Regions from separate parts of the Amycolatopsis sp. WAC 01375 genome, predicted to be linked through region 1. Evidence: predicted binding sites of a transcription regulator. Region 1 holds the regulator's gene; each other region holds the start of a gene.
What was found. Region 1 encodes HspR, which represses chaperone genes until heat shock. Its sites were predicted from a motif close to ANNTTGAGTNNNNNNNACTCAANNT; they were not measured.
Positions count from the first base shown of each region.

Region 2: the regulator HspR is predicted to act here: its motif matches at 3,899-3,923, upstream of lon (endopeptidase La).
Region 3: the regulator HspR is predicted to act here: its motif matches at 3,140-3,164, upstream of DL991_RS12430 (adenylate cyclase).

Region 1 covers NZ_QHHW01000025.1:4,708-10,720, forward strand. Annotated here, with positions in the region: gene dnaK (molecular chaperone DnaK) at 1-567, shown strand, start outside; gene grpE (nucleotide exchange factor GrpE) at 564-1,340, shown strand; gene dnaJ (molecular chaperone DnaJ) at 1,374-2,549, shown strand; gene DL991_RS14220 (heat shock protein transcriptional repressor HspR) at 2,555-2,983, shown strand; gene DL991_RS14225 (DUF305 domain-containing protein) at 3,180-3,779, opposite strand; gene DL991_RS14230 (lytic polysaccharide monooxygenase) at 3,776-4,528, opposite strand; gene DL991_RS14235 (globin domain-containing protein) at 4,688-5,788, opposite strand.
Region 2 covers NZ_QHHW01000054.1:181,696-187,708, reverse strand. Annotated here, with positions in the region: gene DL991_RS35845 (bifunctional diguanylate cyclase/phosphodiesterase) at 1-1,666, opposite strand, end outside; gene DL991_RS35840 (GNAT family N-acetyltransferase) at 1,947-2,885, shown strand; gene DL991_RS35835 (SAM-dependent methyltransferase) at 2,925-3,773, shown strand; gene lon (endopeptidase La) at 3,940-6,013, shown strand, end outside.
Region 3 covers NZ_QHHW01000024.1:63,466-69,478, reverse strand. Annotated here, with positions in the region: gene DL991_RS12445 (NUDIX domain-containing protein) at 1-7, opposite strand, end outside; gene DL991_RS12440 (adenylosuccinate synthetase) at 4-1,197, opposite strand; gene DL991_RS12435 (hypothetical protein) at 1,194-2,168, opposite strand; gene DL991_RS12430 (adenylate cyclase) at 2,171-3,139, opposite strand; gene DL991_RS12425 (hypothetical protein) at 3,249-4,184, shown strand; gene DL991_RS12420 (hypothetical protein) at 4,202-4,636, shown strand; gene DL991_RS12415 (hypothetical protein) at 4,713-5,090, opposite strand; gene DL991_RS12410 (hypothetical protein) at 5,114-5,467, opposite strand; gene DL991_RS43300 (hypothetical protein) at 5,481-5,690, shown strand; gene DL991_RS12400 (hypothetical protein) at 5,928-6,013, shown strand, end outside.

The sequences.
Region 1 (6,013 bases):
CCCGCCCCGCGTGGCGTGCCGCAGATCGAGGTCACCTTCGACATCGACGCCAACGGCATCGTGCACGTCCTCGCGAAGGATCTCGGCACGAACAAGGAGCAGTCGATGACGATCACCGGTGGCTCCGCGCTGCCGAAGGACGACATCGAGCGCATGGTCAAGGACGCCGAGGCGCACGCCGAGGAGGACAAGCAGCGCCGCGAGGAGGCGGAGACCCGCAACCAGGCGGAGACGCTGGTCTACCAGACCGAGAAGTTCGTCAAGGACAACGAGGACAAGCTGCCCGACGAGCTCAAGGGCAAGGTGAAGTCCGCGATCGACGAGGCCAACGAGGCGCTCAAGGGCACCGACTCGGCGAAGATCCGCGAGTCCATCGAGAAGCTGAACACCGCTTCGCAGGAGCTGGGCACCGCGCTCTACGCCAACGCGGCCGGCAACGCCGCCGATGAGGCCGCCGCCGGTGAAGGCGCGACCGGGACCGCGGGTGCGGGCACGGGTTCGCAGGCCAAGGCCGACGACGTCGTCGACGCCGAGATCGTCGAAGAGGACGAGAAGGACAAGAAGTGACGGGACGCTACGACGAAACCGAGGGCCGGGGCCCGGACGAACCGGTGGTCGTGCGGGACCGCAGGCGGATCGATCCGCTGACCGGTGAGGTCCGCTCGGCCGCCCCGGAGGCCGAACCCAAGGACGGTCCGAAGCACGCCGCTCCTGCCGAAGAGCAGGCTGTCCCGACGGAGCCGGAGCCCGCGGCACACGCGGGCCCCGGCCTCGGGGAGTCCATTGTGGACGACTCGGTGTCGGTGGCGACCGGGCTGGAGAAGGAGCTGGCGGAACGCACCGCCGACCTCCAGCGCCTCCAGGCGGAGTACGCCAACTACCGCAAGCGCGTCGACCGTGACCGCGAGCAGGTCGTCGCCGGCGCGAAGGCGTCGGTCGTCGGTGACCTGCTCCCGCTGCTCGACGACCTCGAGCGCGCGGAGCAGCACGGCGATCTGACGGGCGCCTTCAAGGCGGTCGGCGAGAAGCTGGTCGGGAGCCTGCAGCGGTCGGGGCTCGAGCCGTTCGGCGCGGAGGGCGAGCCCTTCGACCCGAGCGTGCACGAGGCCGTCCAGCACAGCACGTCGCCGGATGTCGCCGGGCCGACGGTCACCACGGTCATGCGCCGCGGTTACCGCTTCGGCGAACGCGTGCTGCGCGCGGCGCTGGTCGGGGTCACCGACCACGAGCCGGGTGCCGCTCCGGCACCCGCGTCGGCGGCGCAGGACGCCCCGGTGGACCCGCCCGTCGGCGGCGAGCTGCCGCTCGAGGGCGAACTTTTCGATGAGAACAACCGCTGATCGGCGATACGGCGTGAAAGGAGGAGACGTTCGGTGAGTGCACGGGAATGGATCGGTAAGGACTTCTACCGTGAGCTGGGCGTCTCCTCCGACGCCACCGCGGACGAGATCAAGAAGGCCTATCGCAAGCTGGCCAAGGAGAACCACCCCGACGCCAACGCGGGCAACGCGGAGGCCGAGAAGAAGTTCAAGGCGGTCTCCGAGGCGTACGGCGTACTGTCCGACACGGCCAAGCGCAAGGAGTACGACGAGGCTCGCCGCCTCTTCGGCTCCGGCGGTCCCGGCGGCTTCGGCTTCCCGGGCGGCGGCGGTGGCAGCGGCGGTTTCGACGTCGGCGACATCTTCGGCCAGGCAGGCCAGCAGCAGGGCGGTTTCGGCGGCCTCGGCGACATCCTCGGCGGTCTCTTCGGCCGCCGCGGCGGGGCGGCCGGTGCCACCGCGAACCGGCCGCAGCGCGGCTCGGACGTGGAGACCGACGTCCGGATCGACTTCACCGAGGCGGTCAAGGGCGCGACCCTGCCGCTGCGGCTGTCGAGCCCGGCGACCTGCTCCACCTGCGGCGGGAACGGCGCGAAGCCGGGGACCTCCCCGAGGACGTGTTCGACCTGTCAGGGCAGCGGGCTGGTCAGCCGGAGCCAGGGCGCGTTCGCGTTCTCCGAGCCGTGCCGCGACTGCCGCGGCCGCGGCACGATCATCGACGACCCCTGCCCGGAATGCGCGGGCGAGGGCATCAGCACCCGCACCCGCACGCTGACCGTGCGGATCCCGCCGGGCGTCGCCGACGACCAGCGGATCCGCCTGGCGGGCCAGGGCGAACCGGGCCGAGGCGGCGCGCAGCCGGGCGATCTGTACGTCCGCGTGCACGTCGCACCGCACGCGTTGTTCGGGCGCCAGGGCCTCGACCTGACGATCGCCGTGCCGGTGTCCTTCGCGGAACTGGCCCTCGGCGGCACGATCACCGTGCCGACGCTCGAGGGCAAGGTGTCGCTGAAGGTGCCGCAAGGTACGGCGAGCGGCCGGGTGCTTCGCGTGCGCGGCAAGGGAATCGCGAAGCGTGACGGCTCGCAGGGCGACCTCCTGGTCACCCTGCAGGCGGCCATCCCGGCCAAATTGGACGACAAGGCGCGTGAAGCGCTGGAGGCCTACGCCGAGGCCATGGCCGACCACGATCCACGACCGGAGATCACCGAACTTCTCGAAGGCAGGTGAGCGCGATGTTCGGCGGGTTGCCGCACGGTGCGGACGAGGAGACGCCGGTGTTCGTCATTTCGGTGGCGGCGCAGCTGTCCGGCCTGCACGCGCAGACCCTGCGGTCCTACGACCGCCAGGGTCTCGTGTCGCCGGGCCGGACATCCGGCGGTGGACGGCGTTACTCGATGCGGGACATCGCGTTGCTGCGCGAAGTGCAGCGACTGTCCCAAGAGGACGGTGTCAACCTCGCGGGCATCAAGCGGATCATCGAGCTGGAAAACCAGGTCGACGCCCTCCGGGCGCGCATCGCCGAACTGACCGAAGAGCTCACTGCGGCGTACCTCACCGCCGAACAGACGGCCGCGGCCGTGCACGCCTCCTACCGCAAGGACCTCGTCCCGCTGCGGCAGCAGACGGCCCTGGTCGTCTGGAAGCCCAAACGCCGCAATTAGTCACCTAAATGCGGCGTGAGTCGACGACGTGACTGGAGCCGTAACTCACGTGACTGGAGGCGTATCTCGCGTGACTGGAGCCGTAACTCACGAGTTACGGCTCCAGTCACGCGAATGACGGCTCCAATCACGTGAGTTACGGCTTCGATCACGCGAAACCGGTGGCGGAAAGCTCGCAAGTAGGTGACTAATTGCGTTATTGGCCGGGGACGAGGGTCCGGATCTGCTGGACCTCGCCGGTGCGCGAGTCCATGATCCGCTGGGCCAGCGCCTTCGCCTGCGGGTTCTTGCCATCCTTCAGTTCGGTCCTCGCGAGCGCGACCCCGTTGTGCTGGTGCGCGACGAAGATGTCGGCGAAGTCGAGGGTGAACTCCGAACCATCCTTTTTGGACAGTGCTTCGAGCAGTCCCTTGTCCGTGAGCCCGTCGCCACCGTGATGGTGGTGCGCGTGCGGATCGGCCGAACCCGTCTCGGGTTTGCCCCAGCCCTTCAGCCAGTTCCGCATTTCGGTGCTCTCGGTCTGTTGCGTCGCCTCGATGGCGGCCGCGAGATCCTTCAGCTCCTGCTTCTGCGCCTGCTTGGCCTTCACCAGCTTGACGATCTCAACGCCCTGGTTGTTGTGGGCGATCATCATCTGCAGGAACATCACGTCGGCGTCGTTGTACTCGGCGGACGCCGCGGCGGCGGATTGGGGGACCGGGGAGATCGGGCCGCCGGCGGTGGTCGGTGAGCCATCACCGGTCCCGCAGCCCGCGAGGGCCACGAGACCGGCGACGAGAACGAGGGCCAGCTTCACTGCCGGGTCCACAGTGCGGGGGTGTTCGGCGGTTCCCAGCCCTGGAGCGCGGTGTGCGCCAGCTGGCAGCGATAGGTCGCGCCGCCGTAGGTCACCGTGCTGCCGACCGCGTAGGCCGTCCCGGCCGCCCAGGTGCCGCCGGCGGGCGGGTTGCTGGTGCTGGTCGGCGGGTTCGACGTCGTGGGCGGGTTGCTGGTGGTCGGCGGGTTGCTCGTGGTGGGCGGGTTGCCGCCGCCGATCTGCAGGTCGATGCAGCTGTAAAAGGCCATCGGCGTGTCCGCGATGTTCCAGATGGCGAGCACCTTCTGGCGGCCGCTGAAGCCGTTCAGGCTCACGGTGTGCGACGTCGGGTCCTTCGGCGCGGAGTTGTTCCCGCTGATGTCGGCGATCTTGGTGCCGCCGATGTAGTACTCGTAGTTCGTGGTCCGGTGGTAGGCGGTGAACTTCCAGTTGAAGGTCACGCTGTTGCCGACCGAGGCGGCGGGCCACGGCTTCGATTCGTCGTTGAGCTCGGCGAATCCGGGAAGGCCGCCGTTGCAGCTGCGGAGCCCCTTGGGGCCTTCGACGCTCTGGGGTTCGTAGACGATGGCACCGCAGCCGGAAACCTTGCCCTGGGCACAGTTCGCCTGGCGGCTGGGCGGGGACAGCACGTAGCCGTGGGCGCTGGCCGCCTGGGGGATGGCGACGATGGCGATCGGGGCGAGGATCGCACCGGCGGCGGCTGCCACGAGCTTGCTTTTGACGGTCATGCCGGCTCCTGGGGATGGAACGACGGTGTTCCCGTGATGGGGAGCAATGTGGTCTAGACCATAAATCCGCCGGTGACCGCGGTCAATGATTCACTGACCTACTGCTGCGTCGAGCCCAAGTGGTACGGCCGATCGGCCTAATACGAACGGAGTGCCCGCTCAGTCCAGGGTGAAGGGGTCGTATTTGATCCGCGCCAGATCCGTGCCGGCGGCGAGCAGTTTCGCGATCGTCGCGCGGATCATCGAAGGCGACCCGGCGACGTAGACGTCGCGGTCCTTCCAGCCGTCGCGCTGCGTGACCGCCGTGGCCAGCGTGCCGCGGTCACCGCCGGTGATGGTGCCTTCCTCGGTCACCGGGGTCACCGTCAGCCAAGGGCAGGTGACGGCCAGCCCGCGGAGCTCGTCGAGGGCGTAGAGGTCTTCCGGCTTCCGGCCGCCGAAAAACAGGTGCACCGGCGGATTGTTCCTCCAGCGCGACATGTCGTCGAGCAGGGCGAGCAGCGGCGCGACGCCGGTGCCGCCGCCGACCATCAGCAGCGGACGGCTTTCCGTGTGGTGCACCGAAAGCGCGCCGAGCGACGGGCCGATACGCCAGACGTCGCCGGGCCGGGTGTGGTGGACGATCGCGCGCGAGACCCAGCCGCCGCGCACGGCGTGCACGTGGAACTCCATCGTCCCGTCGTCGTGCGGTGCGGTGGCGGGCGAGAAGTAGCGCCACATCCGCGGGCGCTGCGGGACTTCGACGCTGACGTAGCCGCCGGCCCGGTATGGGAGCGGCTGGTCCGTGCGCACCTTGATGACGGCGACGTCGCGGGAGGCGAGCCGGTGCTCGACGACGGTCGCCTTCCACCACGCGGGCCCGACCTCCTTGCCCGCGGCCTCGCGCATGCTCTTCGATATGACGCCGTACGCGGTGACCCAGGCGTCTTCCACCTCGGGCGTCCAGTCGTCCTTCAAGAATCTTTTCAGCGCGGCGATCAGCGCGACACCGACGGCGTCGTAATGGCGGCCGAGGACGTCGAACTTCCGATGGTCCCGGCCGAGCTGGCCGAGGAAAGTGGCCAGCTCGTCGGGTCGGTCCACCATCTGTACGACGTAGACGAGCGCGCGCAGCAAACGATTTCGCTGGGTGGCCATGTTGATCGGGAACAACGCCCGCGCGTCCGGTGCGACAGTGAAGAGCGCCCCGTAAAAGTACTGGGACAGCTCCTCTGCCTTCGTTTCGACGGCGGCGAAACTTTCCCGGATGAGCTCGGCCATCCGGACGGTCTTGTCCGCCGCGGGTGTTTCGACCAGTGGCGGAACGGGAATCGGCGAGGATCTCGACGAACTCGGTGGATGCTCGTATTTCACTGTTTCGGCAGTCATGGGTGAACGATTTTCTCCAGTTGGATCGGGCATATTCTCCAGACCCGATGTCATCTTGCTCGTGTTCCCCCGAGGGTTCCCGACTGTATGCCCGGAAGTCGAAAAAGGATCCGCGAA
Region 2 (6,013 bases), on a different contig from region 1:
CGTAACCGATCATCGCGTTGGCTTCGACGGAGAGCCGGTCCACCGGGTACGGGGCGACGAGTTCCGCGCGAAGCAGCTCCGCGGCGGCCTGGGCGCGTTCCGGCGCGCAGCCGACGAGGAGCGCCGCGAAGGACGCGCCTTCGAGCCTGGCGAGCGGGACGTCGGGGCCGAGCGCGTCGCGGATCCGGCGGCCCGCGGCGATGACCATCCGATCGGCCCACACGTAGCCGAGGGCGTCGCTGACGGTGGAGAAGACGTCGAGGTCGACCCGGAGCACGACCGCGTCGACCTGTTCCCGCAACGGTTCCTTGGCGACCTGGCGGAAACCCGGCCGGTTGAGCAGGCCGGTCAGCGGATCGTGGTAGGCGTCGTGGCGCAGGGTCGCGAGCAGGCGCCGGTTGTCCAGCGAGGTCGCGAGGTGGCTGGCCATCGTGCCGAGCAGCTGGACGTCGTACTTGCCGAAACCACGCCAGCGGGACAGCCTGTCGTGCGCTTCGACGACGCCGAGGAGCTGGTTCGCACTGCGCAGCGGCACGACGAGCGCCTCCTGCGCGCCGCGGTCGAGCAACGCGGAGCGGACGTCGGGATTGGCTTCGGTGATCCGGAAATGCCGGACGTGCGCGCCGGGCAGGCGCAGCAACGGGTCGTCTGCGGCCGGGTCGACGGGCGGGAGTTCGTCGCCGGCGACGACCATCCGCATGGTGTCCTTCGGTTCCAGCCGCAGCCTGAGCACGACACGGCCGGCGGCCAGCTGATCCTTGATGCGTTCGGCGATGGTCGCCCACTCGCGGACGTCGACGCCGCCGACGAGTTCGTCGGCTCGTCCGGCGGGCCGCGCGGCGGCCTGTTGACCGGATCGCGCGACCATCAGGCTGACGTCGGACAACGCTTCCATGTCGCGCTGTTCGCGGAGCAGATCCGAGTACGCCCAGTACAACGCGGTGAGCCCGAGGAAGACGGCCAGCACGAGCGGCCAGGCCTTCGGCGTACCGGAAATGACCAGATAACCGGAAAGACCGACCGAAGCGTTGACGAAGCCGACGACGAGGATGCGGCCGGTCAGCCGGATCGCGGTGCTGACCCGCATCCGGCGGCGCAGCACGCGGACGGCGGCGAGCGCGAGCAGCGTGCTGACCAGCGGCGCGGTCAAAGTGCCTGCCAGCGCGGCGATCCAGGTCATGTCGTGGGCGCCGGAGGCCTGTTTCACCAGTCCTGCCACGGCGAACGCGCCGGTGATCTCCAGCAGGAAGGCGCCGGCGTTGTAGAGGACGCGGCCCGCGACCTTGCGGGCCAGCAGTGTTCCGATGCCCGCCGCGAGATGGGCGGCGAGCACGACTTCGAAGGGAGCGACGAAGAATCCGATGACCAGCGGGATCTCGGTGAACGAGATCGTCCACGAGATGCCGCTGCGGACGTCGACGTTGATGCCGAGCTGTTCGGCGAGCAGGAACGCGAGCGCGAGGATCGGCCCGATCCACAACAGATCGTCCGAGGCCTCGAAGTCCAGCCAGAGGCTGACCGCGGCCGCGGCGGCGATGCCCATGGTGAGTACCGCGAAGGTGTAGACGCGGAACCGTCGCTCGTCGGTACGAGCCTCCGTAACGGCGCCTCCCTTGCCCGCTGTCGCCTGTGCGGCGCTCCCGGGCCTGCCGTTCGTGTCCGGCATCCGACCTTCCTTCCCGGCTGCCCAACCGGTCTTGTCCCACCGCGACCTCGGGGACGAGGGCAATACAGTACCCCGGAGGGCGTACCCAAGTCCCATTCGAGACAGTATGAGATCACCCCAGGGTTAACAATGGGCGCGTCGCGCTGACCTGCGTGGACCAAGGGGTGAAATGGGAGCGTTATTCGCGTTCCTTCCGACTACCGGAAGTCACCTGACGCCACACCCCGGCCAATCTCGTGAAGTTCCCTGCGGACCCGTCAGTAGGGGCTTCAATAGCCCTATGAATAGCCACGCCATCGCCGCCGGGCATGCCGAGCGGCTCGCCACCGTGGACGCCCTGCTCCCCGAAATGCCTGCACTGGAGCCTGCCGAGGGCGCCGTGTCACTCTCCGCAACAGAAGGCGACTCGGCCGCCGCCGGATTGTCGGTACGGACTGAAGCGGGTCCCGATTCTGCTGACTCTCCGTGGCGGGCCCTCGTCGAACATCGCCTCGAAGCGCGGCTCACCGGCCCTCGCCCGGAAGCGGCCTTTGACGCATTACTCACCCGATGGGATGAACATCTGAAGACCGTGGCCCCACCAGGGGATGTCGAGACGGCGGCGACCGTGGTGCGGCCGAGCCGGGACTCCCCCGGCTCGGCCGAATTGCTGCGCCGCGGCTTCGCGCCCGTGCTGGTGATCGCGGTCCGCCCGGCCGACCGGCTCGCCGTGACGGGACCGCCCGCCACTCCCGGAGTGCACATCCGGCCCGCCGAAGCGGATGATCTCGAAACCGCCGTCGGACTCGAACTGGAATTGCAGCGTTACGACGCGCAGTTCGGTTCTGTCACCTTGCGCGAGGGCGCGGAGGAAACGATCGCCGCGGACCTGTCGAAACACCTGGGCCGGGAGAACCCGACGTTGTGGATCGCCGAGTTGTACGGCCGGGCGCTGGGCATGGTGCGGGTGCAGTTCCCCGGCGAGACGGCGTGGGTCAGCGGCCGGGTCGCGGCCGACCGGGTCGGCTACCTGTCGTCGCTGGCGGTGGCCGAACCGGCGCGTTCGAGCGGGGTGGGGACGGCGCTCGCCGCGCACGCGCACCAGATCTTCGACGAATGCGGCACCGAAGCCGTGCTGCTGCACCACGCTCTGGCCAACCCGCGCTCGACACCGTTCTGGTACGCGCAGGGCTACCGGCCGCTCTGGACCTACTGGCAGCGGCGGCCGGCGGTCTACTGATCCCGATAAGCTCTTTCACAGAAGGATCAGGGGGTTTCTGTGACGAGGGACGATGACGCGGCCCCGGTGGCACCCACCGGGGTCGACACCGAAAAGCCGTCCGCGGCGAGGATCTACGACTGGTTCCTCGGCGGGACCCACAACTGGGCGGTCGATCGCGAGTTCGCCCGCGCGCTGGAAAAGCAGTGGCGGTGGGTCAAACCGGGTGCGCGGCACAACCGCGAGTTCATGAACCGGGTCGTGCGCGCCGCGCTGAACGCGGGAATCCGGCAGTTCATCGATCTGGGTTCCGGTGTCCCGACAGCCGGGAACGTGCACGAGATCCTCCAGGAGGAACTGGAGCCTGGTGATACGGCGAAGGTCGTGTACGTCGACTACGAGCCTGTCGCGGTGGCGCACGCGGAGCTGATCCTCGAGCGGCACGAGGCGACCGACTGGGCCGGGATCGTCCACGCGGACATGCGGCGGCCGAAGGACGTCCTGCGGCATCCGGAGACGTTGCGGCTGATCGATTTCGAGCAGCCGGTGTGCCTGATGATGATGGCCGTCCTGCATTTCGCCGGGCCACACGACGATCCGCCAACGCTGGTCGCGACCTACCGCAACGCGCTGGCGCCGGGCAGCTGGCTGGGGCTGTCGCATATGAGCTTCGGCGGCCAGACCGGCGAGGACGCCGACGGACTCCACTGGATGGTCGAGCAGTACCGGAAGACGAGCAACCCGGTGTGGATGCGGGACCGCGAAGAGATCGAGCCGCTCTTCGGGGACTGGCCGCTGCTGGAGCCCGGCGTCGTCCACCTGCCCGACTGGCGGCCGGTGCGGGACCTGCGACGGGACGAGGAAGGTGCCCGGCCGTTCGCCTGGTGCGGAGTCGCCGTCCACCCCTGACATCTGACCTCTGGCCGAAACGCGTCGCGTTTAGGGGGCTAAACGCGACGCGCCCCGGGCAGAGGTCGGAGGAGTGGGTGATCGCTGACGGCGAACGCGGAAAGGAAACAAACGGGTCGATCGGAGAGTTGAGCTAGGCAGACTCAACTAACCGAGGAGTGCACAGATGACCGACAACCGCCTCCTGCCCGTCCTCCCGCTCGATGACGACGTCGTGCTGCCGGGCATGATCGTCCCGCTCGACCTCGCCGACACGGAGACGCGGGCCGCGGTGGAGTCCGCCCAGGCCAACACGCCTGCCCAGGCTTCCTTCCCGGGGATCCGGTCCAGCGCCGCCACCAAGGCCGAGGTGCTGATCGTCCCCCGCGTCCACGGCGAGTACGCCGAACTCGGCACCATCGCGACCGTCGAGCGCATCGGGCGCGTGCCCGGCGGCAAGACCGCGGTGCTGCTGCGCGGCACCCGCCGCGCCGTCGTCGGCCGCATCGCCGACGGCCCCGGCGCCGCCCGCTGGGTGCACGCCGAGGTCGCCACCGAGACCACCGACGACAACTCGGCGAAGCTCGCGTCCGAGTACAAGAGCGTCGTCCTCGCGATCCTCCAGCAGCGCGGCGGCTGGCAGATGATCGACGCCGTCCAGGAGGTCGAGGACCCGTCCGCGCTCGCCGACCTCGCGGGCAACTCGTCGTACCTGAACACCGAGCAGAAGCTCGAACTGCTCTCCGCACTCGATGTTTCGACACGGCTCGAAAAGGCGCTCGAATGGAGCCGTGAGCAGCTGGCCGAACTCGAGGTCACCGACACCATCCGCAAGGACGTCCAGGAGGGCATGGAGAAGCAGCAGAAGGAGTTCCTGCTGCGCCGCCAGCTCGAAGCGATCCGCAAGGAGCTGGGCGAACTCGACGGCACGGCCAACGACGACGACTACCGCGCCCGCGTCGAGGCCGCCGAACTGCCGGACGCGGTCAAGAAGGCCGCACTGTCCGAAGTGGACAAACTGGAGCGGACCTCCGACCAGTCCCCCGAGGGCGGCTGGATCCGCACGTGGCTGGACACCGTCCTCGAGCTGCCGTGGAACGAGCGCACCACCGACGTCCACGACATCGCCGCCGCGCGAGCCATCCTCGACGCCGATCACGCCGGTCTCGACGATGTGAAGGAACGCATCATCGAGTACCTGGCCGTGCGCAAGCGTCGCGCGGAATCGGGGCTCGGCCCGGTCGGCGGACGACGTTCGGGCGCGGTGCTGGCGCTCGCCGGCCCTCCCGGGGTCGGTAAGACGTCGCTCGGCGAGTCCGTGGCGAAGGCGATGGGCCGCAAGTTCGTCCGCGTGGCGCTCGGCGGCATCCGCGACGAGGCCGAGATCCGCGGTCACCGTCGCACCTACGTCGGCGCGCTGCCCGGCCGGATCGTCCGTGCCATCAAGGAAGCCGGTTCGATGAATCCGGTCGTGTTGCTCGACGAGATCGACAAGGTCGGCGCCGACTACCGCGGCGACCCGACGGCCGCGCTGCTGGAGGTGCTGGACCCGGAGCAGAACCACACGTTCCGCGACCACTACCTCGAGGTCGAACTGGACCTGTCCGACGTCGTGTTCCTCGCGACGGCGAACGCGCTCGAGACCATCCCCGGCCCGCTGCTGGACCGGATGGAGCTGGTCTCCCTCGACGGCTACACCGAGGACGAGAAGGTCACCATCGCCCGCGACCACCTGCTTCCCCGTGAGCTGGACCGCGCCGGTCTCGGCAAGGACGACGTCACGCTGACCGACGGCGCGTTCAGCCGCATCGCCGCCGAGTACACGCGGGAAGCCGGGGTGCGCAACGCGAACCGGACCATCGCGAAGGTGCTGCGGAAGGTGGCGACCAAGGTCGCGCTGGACGAGGTCGAGCTGCCGCTGACGATCGACGCCGACGGGCTCGAAACCTACCTCGGCCGCCCGCGGCACCTGCCGGAGTCTTCGCTGCCCGCGTCGACCCAGCGCACGTCGACCCCGGGCGTGGCGACCGGGCTGGCCGTGACCGGCGCCGGCGGTGACGTTCTCTACATCGAGGCGTCGCTGGCGGATCCGGAGTCGGGCTCGACCGGGCTGCAACTGACCGGCCAGCTGGGTGAGGTGATGAAGGAGTCGGTGCAGATCGCGTTGTCGTACCTGCGCTCGCGCGGCGCCGAACTGGAACTTCCGGTCGCCGACCTGAAGGACCGCGGCATCCACGTGCACGTCCCCGCGGGCGCGGTGC
Region 3 (6,013 bases), on a different contig from region 1:
CGATCACGCGTTGATTGTCGACCTTGCCTCGACGACCCGGTAACCGGCCCTGTCCGGGCCGTATCCGGCGACGGCCACCGGCAGCCGCGCGCCGAACCACGCCGCCGGATCCGGCAGGTCGACGGCGGGGGAGCCGTCATCGGGTACGACCTTCAGCCCGGTCGCGTCGAGGTGGGTCACCGCGAACGCGTCCACGCCGTCGCAGGCCGCGATCGCGTAGTCCAGCAGGGCCGCGTCGAGATGGCCCGCCCGCCACGCGCCCTGGAAGTCGCCGGTTTCGTTGTGTGCCTCCGGAAAACGGGCGAGCACGGCGGCGGACTCGGTCGGCAGCGGCCCCGCGCCGTGCCGAGTGAGATAGGTCCGCGTGACACCCAGTACCGCGTGCGGGCGCCCGGCCAGCAAGGCGCGGGCGTTGTGCGGGGTGGTGGTCGACCAGGTCGTATGCGGGTGGAATCCGTGGTGCTGGTCGAGGAGAACCCCCTGCGCTCCCTCGAAGACCAGCCGTCCGGAGTCCGCCAGCCGCCCTGGCTCGCCGCCGTCGGTGATCCGCACCGCGTCCGCGAAATCGCGGTACAGCGCCACCAGTTCGTCCACGGTGTGCGGTGGCGTGGCGAGCGGTGCGTAGAACCGCGCGAGCGCGTCCAGTTTGCGCCGTAACACCGACGGGGTGGCGCAGTCGGCGACCGTGGGCGCTTCCCCCGGCGTCCCGATCACCTCCTGGCCCTCCACCACTTCGCCCGGCGCGGCCCGCGCGAGCAGCGAGTACCAGACGGTCTCGCCGATCCCCTTCCCACACGAGCCGTGCCGGTTCGCGCCTCGGGCCTCCTCCCTGGCCCGGTTCGCGTAAATGTGGAAGGGGGTCGTGAGCAAGGCACTCCCGTCCACACTCAGCAGCGAGAGCGGATTCCGGACGCCAGCCGCCTCGAGCCGCCGCGCTTCGGCCGCCAGCGCGAACGGCTCGACCAGCACGAACCGCGACAGATGGGTGGGCACGCCGGCGAACGTGCCCGCCCCGAACTGGCTGAACGTGTGGTGCCGCCCGTCCACGACGACGTTGTGCGCGGCCTGCGCGCCCCCGTTGAAGCGGACCACGGCGGTGGTGGGCCGGGCGGCGCACAGGGCGTCGACCACCGCGCCCTTGCCTTCGTCGCCGAAGCCGAGCCCGACCACCACCACGTGTCCGTCCAGGAGATTCATCGCAGCACCACGTCGCTCGGCCCGTCCGGCTCCGGCACCGCCGAAGTGACGACAGATTTGGTGCCCAGCTTCGCCAGCGCCTTGCCGACCGCCTTGCTTTCGGCGACCGAGCCGACGTCCGCGAGGTCGGCGAGCGCCCGGTCGACGTCGACGACCCGTTCCTCCAGCCCGATGGTGGCCGCGATCAGTTCGCACACCGCGCCGGGATCGTCGAGCTTGAGGAAGTTCTGGCCGAGCAGACCGCTCCAGTGCTCGCCGATCTGCGGGTCGTTGTAGTACGACGACTGGTTCGGCAGCACGAAGTAGACGTGCCACTTACGGGCCAGCTCCCGGTACACCGACGCCGGGTCGATGTCCTCCCGCACGTCGTCCCCGATCACGTGACGGATGTGGCGGGCCTCCAGCGCGGGCTTGTTCAGTTCGTCGCCGATGATGAACAGATAGCCCTTGCGGCCGCGGTTCTGCCAAGCGTCGGTGACCACGTGCCTGGCCATGAAGTAGGCGGCCAGCTCGTAGGATTCGCTCTTCTGCCCGCCGCCACCGCCTTCGAGGAACATCGTGCGCAGCTGCTCGTCCATCCGGTTGTCCGATTCGAACTGCCCGATCTGCAACGGGACCCGGTCGCTGTCGGCGTCACCGATCGCGCCGAACAGGACCTGCGGGTCGGCCAGGTAACCCCGGCGCTTGAGCAGGCCGTGCAGTTTGCCGAGCTTGCCCTGCATGATCCGCGGCACCCGGCGCATCGAGCCGGTGACGTCGAACAGCACCGCGATCGGCGTCGAATCGGTGTGGTCGGCCGAATCCCGGCATTCCCGGACGGCGTTCAGCGGGTCGAGCGCGGGCGCGACCTTCCACTCTTTCGCGGGTTTGGAGCGGAGATCGGCGGTGTAGCCGAAATCGTCCTCGCCCTTGGCCGCGCGGAAGGTCCTCGCGGCGGCGTAGGCGTTGTCGTCCCAGTGTCCGTGTCCCATGGTCAGGCTCCTGTCTCGGGGATGGTGAAGGGTCGGAAGGTGCGGGGGCCGTACAGGTCGTCGAGCAGTTCGTCGTACTCGTCGAGCAGATCGGCAGCTTCGGGTCGTTGCGCCGGGATGTCCTGGGTGCACCACGTCGCGAACTCGCGTTGGCGGGTCTCGTTCGGCGCCAGTAGTTCCAGCATCATGCGGTGGAGCATGTGGACGTCCGTCGCCGCGGTCATCGGGAGTCCTTTGTGGACTTCCGGCGGGTACTGGATGGACTTGTCCGCCGCCAGCGGGAGCACACCGTCTTCGACGGCGAAGGACCAGCCGGCGAGGACGATGCCGTGCTGTCCCGGATGGACGAGCACGTTGTCCGCGGTGAGGTGGCCGTGGACGACGCCCGCGCGATGGGCGCCCGCCACGGCACGCAGGAGGCGACGGTGCATCCACGCGTAGTCGCGGCCGTCGAGCCCGCCAGGGAAGGCTTTCCCGATGTCGGCGAGCGTGACGAACCCGTCGACGAGCGGATCGAGGACGCTGAAGGCGCGGTCGCCCCGCGCCACCGGACCCGAGGTGTCGAGCAGCCGCGGGTAGTAGGGACGCAGCCACCGGTGCCGTTCGGTGAAGCCGTCGAGCGTGCGCAACGCCGCCCACTCGGCGTGGATCAGCGGGTTGAGCGCCGGGTCGCGGACGAGTTTGACCAGATGAGGGCCGGTGGTCCGGTAGGTCGTCGCGACGCTGCCCACCGCGAGCGGCTCGGCGAGGGTGTACGCCGAGGTCGCGGTGGTGACCGTCTGGCGCCGGGCTCGTTTCCACTCGTCGTGGAGGTGGTTGAGGGTGGCGGCGGCCCGGTGGGCGCGGTCGTCGCCGGGGTTGCGGTCGGGGTGGAGCACGGCCGCCAGTTCGCGGTAGCGATGGCGGGTGAACAGAGCGGCCGCGTCGACCGTGTTCTCGATCATCGACACGGCGTCTTCCCTGGTGAGCATAGTTTGAGTCTAGACGACTCTTACTTCGATCCGCAAGGGGGTGGGTACAAATCCCGTGCCGCTCGGCGGCTTCGGGCAATAGACTGGGCGAGCCGAACAGGGGGTGTTGGTGGTCGTCCGCGAACCGGATCGGAAAGACAGGCAGCGCACGAACACGATGATCACCGCGTTCGTGATCGGGATCGTCTGGGGAACCGTCGCGGCCTTCGCCGGGCGGTGGACCGTCGAGGGGTTGGCCGGCACGTACGACGTGCGCGCGGTGATCTCCGAGTGGAACTCCACGACCAGCGAAGGACAGCACGGCCCGCATACCAGCTACGACGTCCTGGCGATCGCCGAAGACGGCCGCGCGATCGAATTGCCGACACGAGACACGTTCGGCCTCGCTGATCCGGTGGTCGCCCGGCTTTCGTCGGTGACGGACCGGGTTTTGTCCGTACGCGGGGCCACCGACGTCGTGGAAGCCCACCATCCGTGGGAAAAGATCGCGGCGATGTCCCTCGGCTTGGCACTCCTGGTGCTCGCGGCCATCGTGCTGGTCAAAGTGGCGAGACCGGGGGGCGCGCGGAAGGCGCCGCCGTTCGTCGCCGGGCTGGCCTTCGCCGCGTTCGTCGTGCTGACGCCGGTCGGGTTCGGCGGGACGGCCTACGGTGAGGCGGCCGACCCCGTCCCGAATTTCTGGGAACTCCGGCGCGACTTATGGGGGCCGCCACCGGTGTTCGCCCGTGGACAGACCGCCGTCTCCGGGGAGGCGGCCGTGCGTGTGCTCGACAGCAGGCCCGGACCGCCAGAGGGTGCCGAGGCGTGGTTGAGCGGATTCCACGTCCTCACCTTGCGGATCGAGGCGTCCCGCCTCGGCGACACGCCGCTGGAGCTGGCGGCCGACGAACACGGTGAGCCGGAGCGGGTCAAGGACTGTGCGGGCGCTCCCGGCGCTTTCGACGGCACCACGGGTCTCGTCTGTTTCGTGGTTCCGCCCGGATATCGGCCCGAGTACCTCCTCGTCGGCAAACTCGAGCGGGAAGTCCTGCTGAAGCTCCAGTGATCGACGAAAGGACTCCAGTGCCGGAAAATGCGCGGAAGCCCGGAGTTCTTTCCTCGGCGCTTTCGACCGTTATCCCCTTTCTGCTGATCTTCGGTCTGGTCTGGGGCTTCCTCGGTTCCGACATCGGTGAACTGAGCACCGGCGAGGACGTCACGGTCACCGAGATCTCGGGGTGCACCTCGGAGGGATCCGCGGTGAACGGCCAGACCCCCTACTGCTCCGGGAAATGGCGCTTCGCCGACGGTCGTACCGGAGGCGGCCGGATCCTGGGTGAGGAGATCGCGCGGGGTGACACGGTCTTCGCCGGTGACGGATTCGCCTACCGGACGAGATCGCCGTTGATCTGGAAGGTCTCGGCAGGTGGCGCGCTGGGTCTCTTTCTCGTCGGCATGGTGATAGTGGGCGTCGTCCTGTACCGGTTGGACGTCGGCAAGCGGCGTCGCGAGGACTGAACGTGCGTCCGGCCACAGTGGACTGTGCGGCATTGGGAACCTGGAACAGAAACCGCGCGCCGGGTCAGGCTCGCGCTCAGGAACGCGTCGCTTCGATCTGGCGCTCGTCCTCGGTCGAGCAACTCGTCACCGGATCGTTCGGCCCGCTTCCGCATGTCCAGGCGCCGATCACCACCGGACCGGGCCCCTGCGGCGACGCGGCTTCGGCGGGCGTCAGCTTGGTGAAGTAGTCCGTGAGCACCTGAGTCGCTTCGGCACAGTCGGTCTTCCCGTGTGCGACGACCTTGTTCTTCGCGCCTTGGAGCCCGGCGACCTCGCCGCAGGGCGTCCCGGCGGACGCCGAGGCGGCGGCAGGGGAGGACGGCGCCGGCGCGGCGGCGGGAGCTGGATCGGCTCCGCAACCGCTCAGCAGGACGATTGCGAACGCGGCGGGAAGTACGGCGAGGCTCTTCATGGGCCCTTCTTCTCGGGGATGGTTCATTCGACGGGGACGACGGCGGCGAACACGTTCTGTTCGCCCTTGCCGCAACTGGTGCCGCCTTGCGCGGCGGGAGCGCCGGAGACGCACAGCCAGCCGTCCACGGTCTCGCTGACGGGTTCGTCCGAGCCCGCGGACTGCCGTCCGGCGATCCTCTTGTGGAACGAACCGACGATCCCGGTCGCGTCCGCGCACGAGACCCCGGGTCCGTTGAGCACCTGCAAGGTCAGCCCGCTGGCCGCGGTGACCGTGCCGCACGAACCCTGAACCGGTTCAGCGGGTTTCGGCTGGGAAGTGGGAGGCGGGGCGGCGCGGCTCGGCGGGGTCTGCGACGGGATCGGTGGCACCGACACGCTCGACACCGCAGTGGGGACCGAGGGAGGCGAGGCCGACATCGAGGTGACAGGCGGTGGCGGATCGTCGCCCGAACAGGCGGCGAGCGTTCCGGCGACGGCGCAGGCCGCGAACAGGCGCCGCCACGTTCCCGTGGTCGTCGAGACGGGCAAGGCGATCCTTTCGTCGGCCGGTCGTGGCCGGCTCATTCTGACCCGGCCGGGCCCGAAGCCGTGGCATTGAGCCACGTTCGATTCGCGGGAGGCTATCGCGCCCCCGGTGCCGCGATACGCGAGGACCGCCCAATAACTGTCCATTGTGGACGATTAACATGCCGTTCACAGCGCGACAACACCCCACTGTCGTTGCGAACCGATCGGACGAATCCACGCCGGACCCGTTAACGCGCGGCGCCGTTCTGCCGAAAAGAAAGGTAGCGCTCCGGCGTGTCCCAGTCCCCGTCACGAAACCGTGAGAGTGATGAAGACCGACGAACAGACCGACCCCGCGTCACCCCAGGCCACCGCACCGGCGAGCACGGAGCTGCCACCGACGGCACCGTGCAC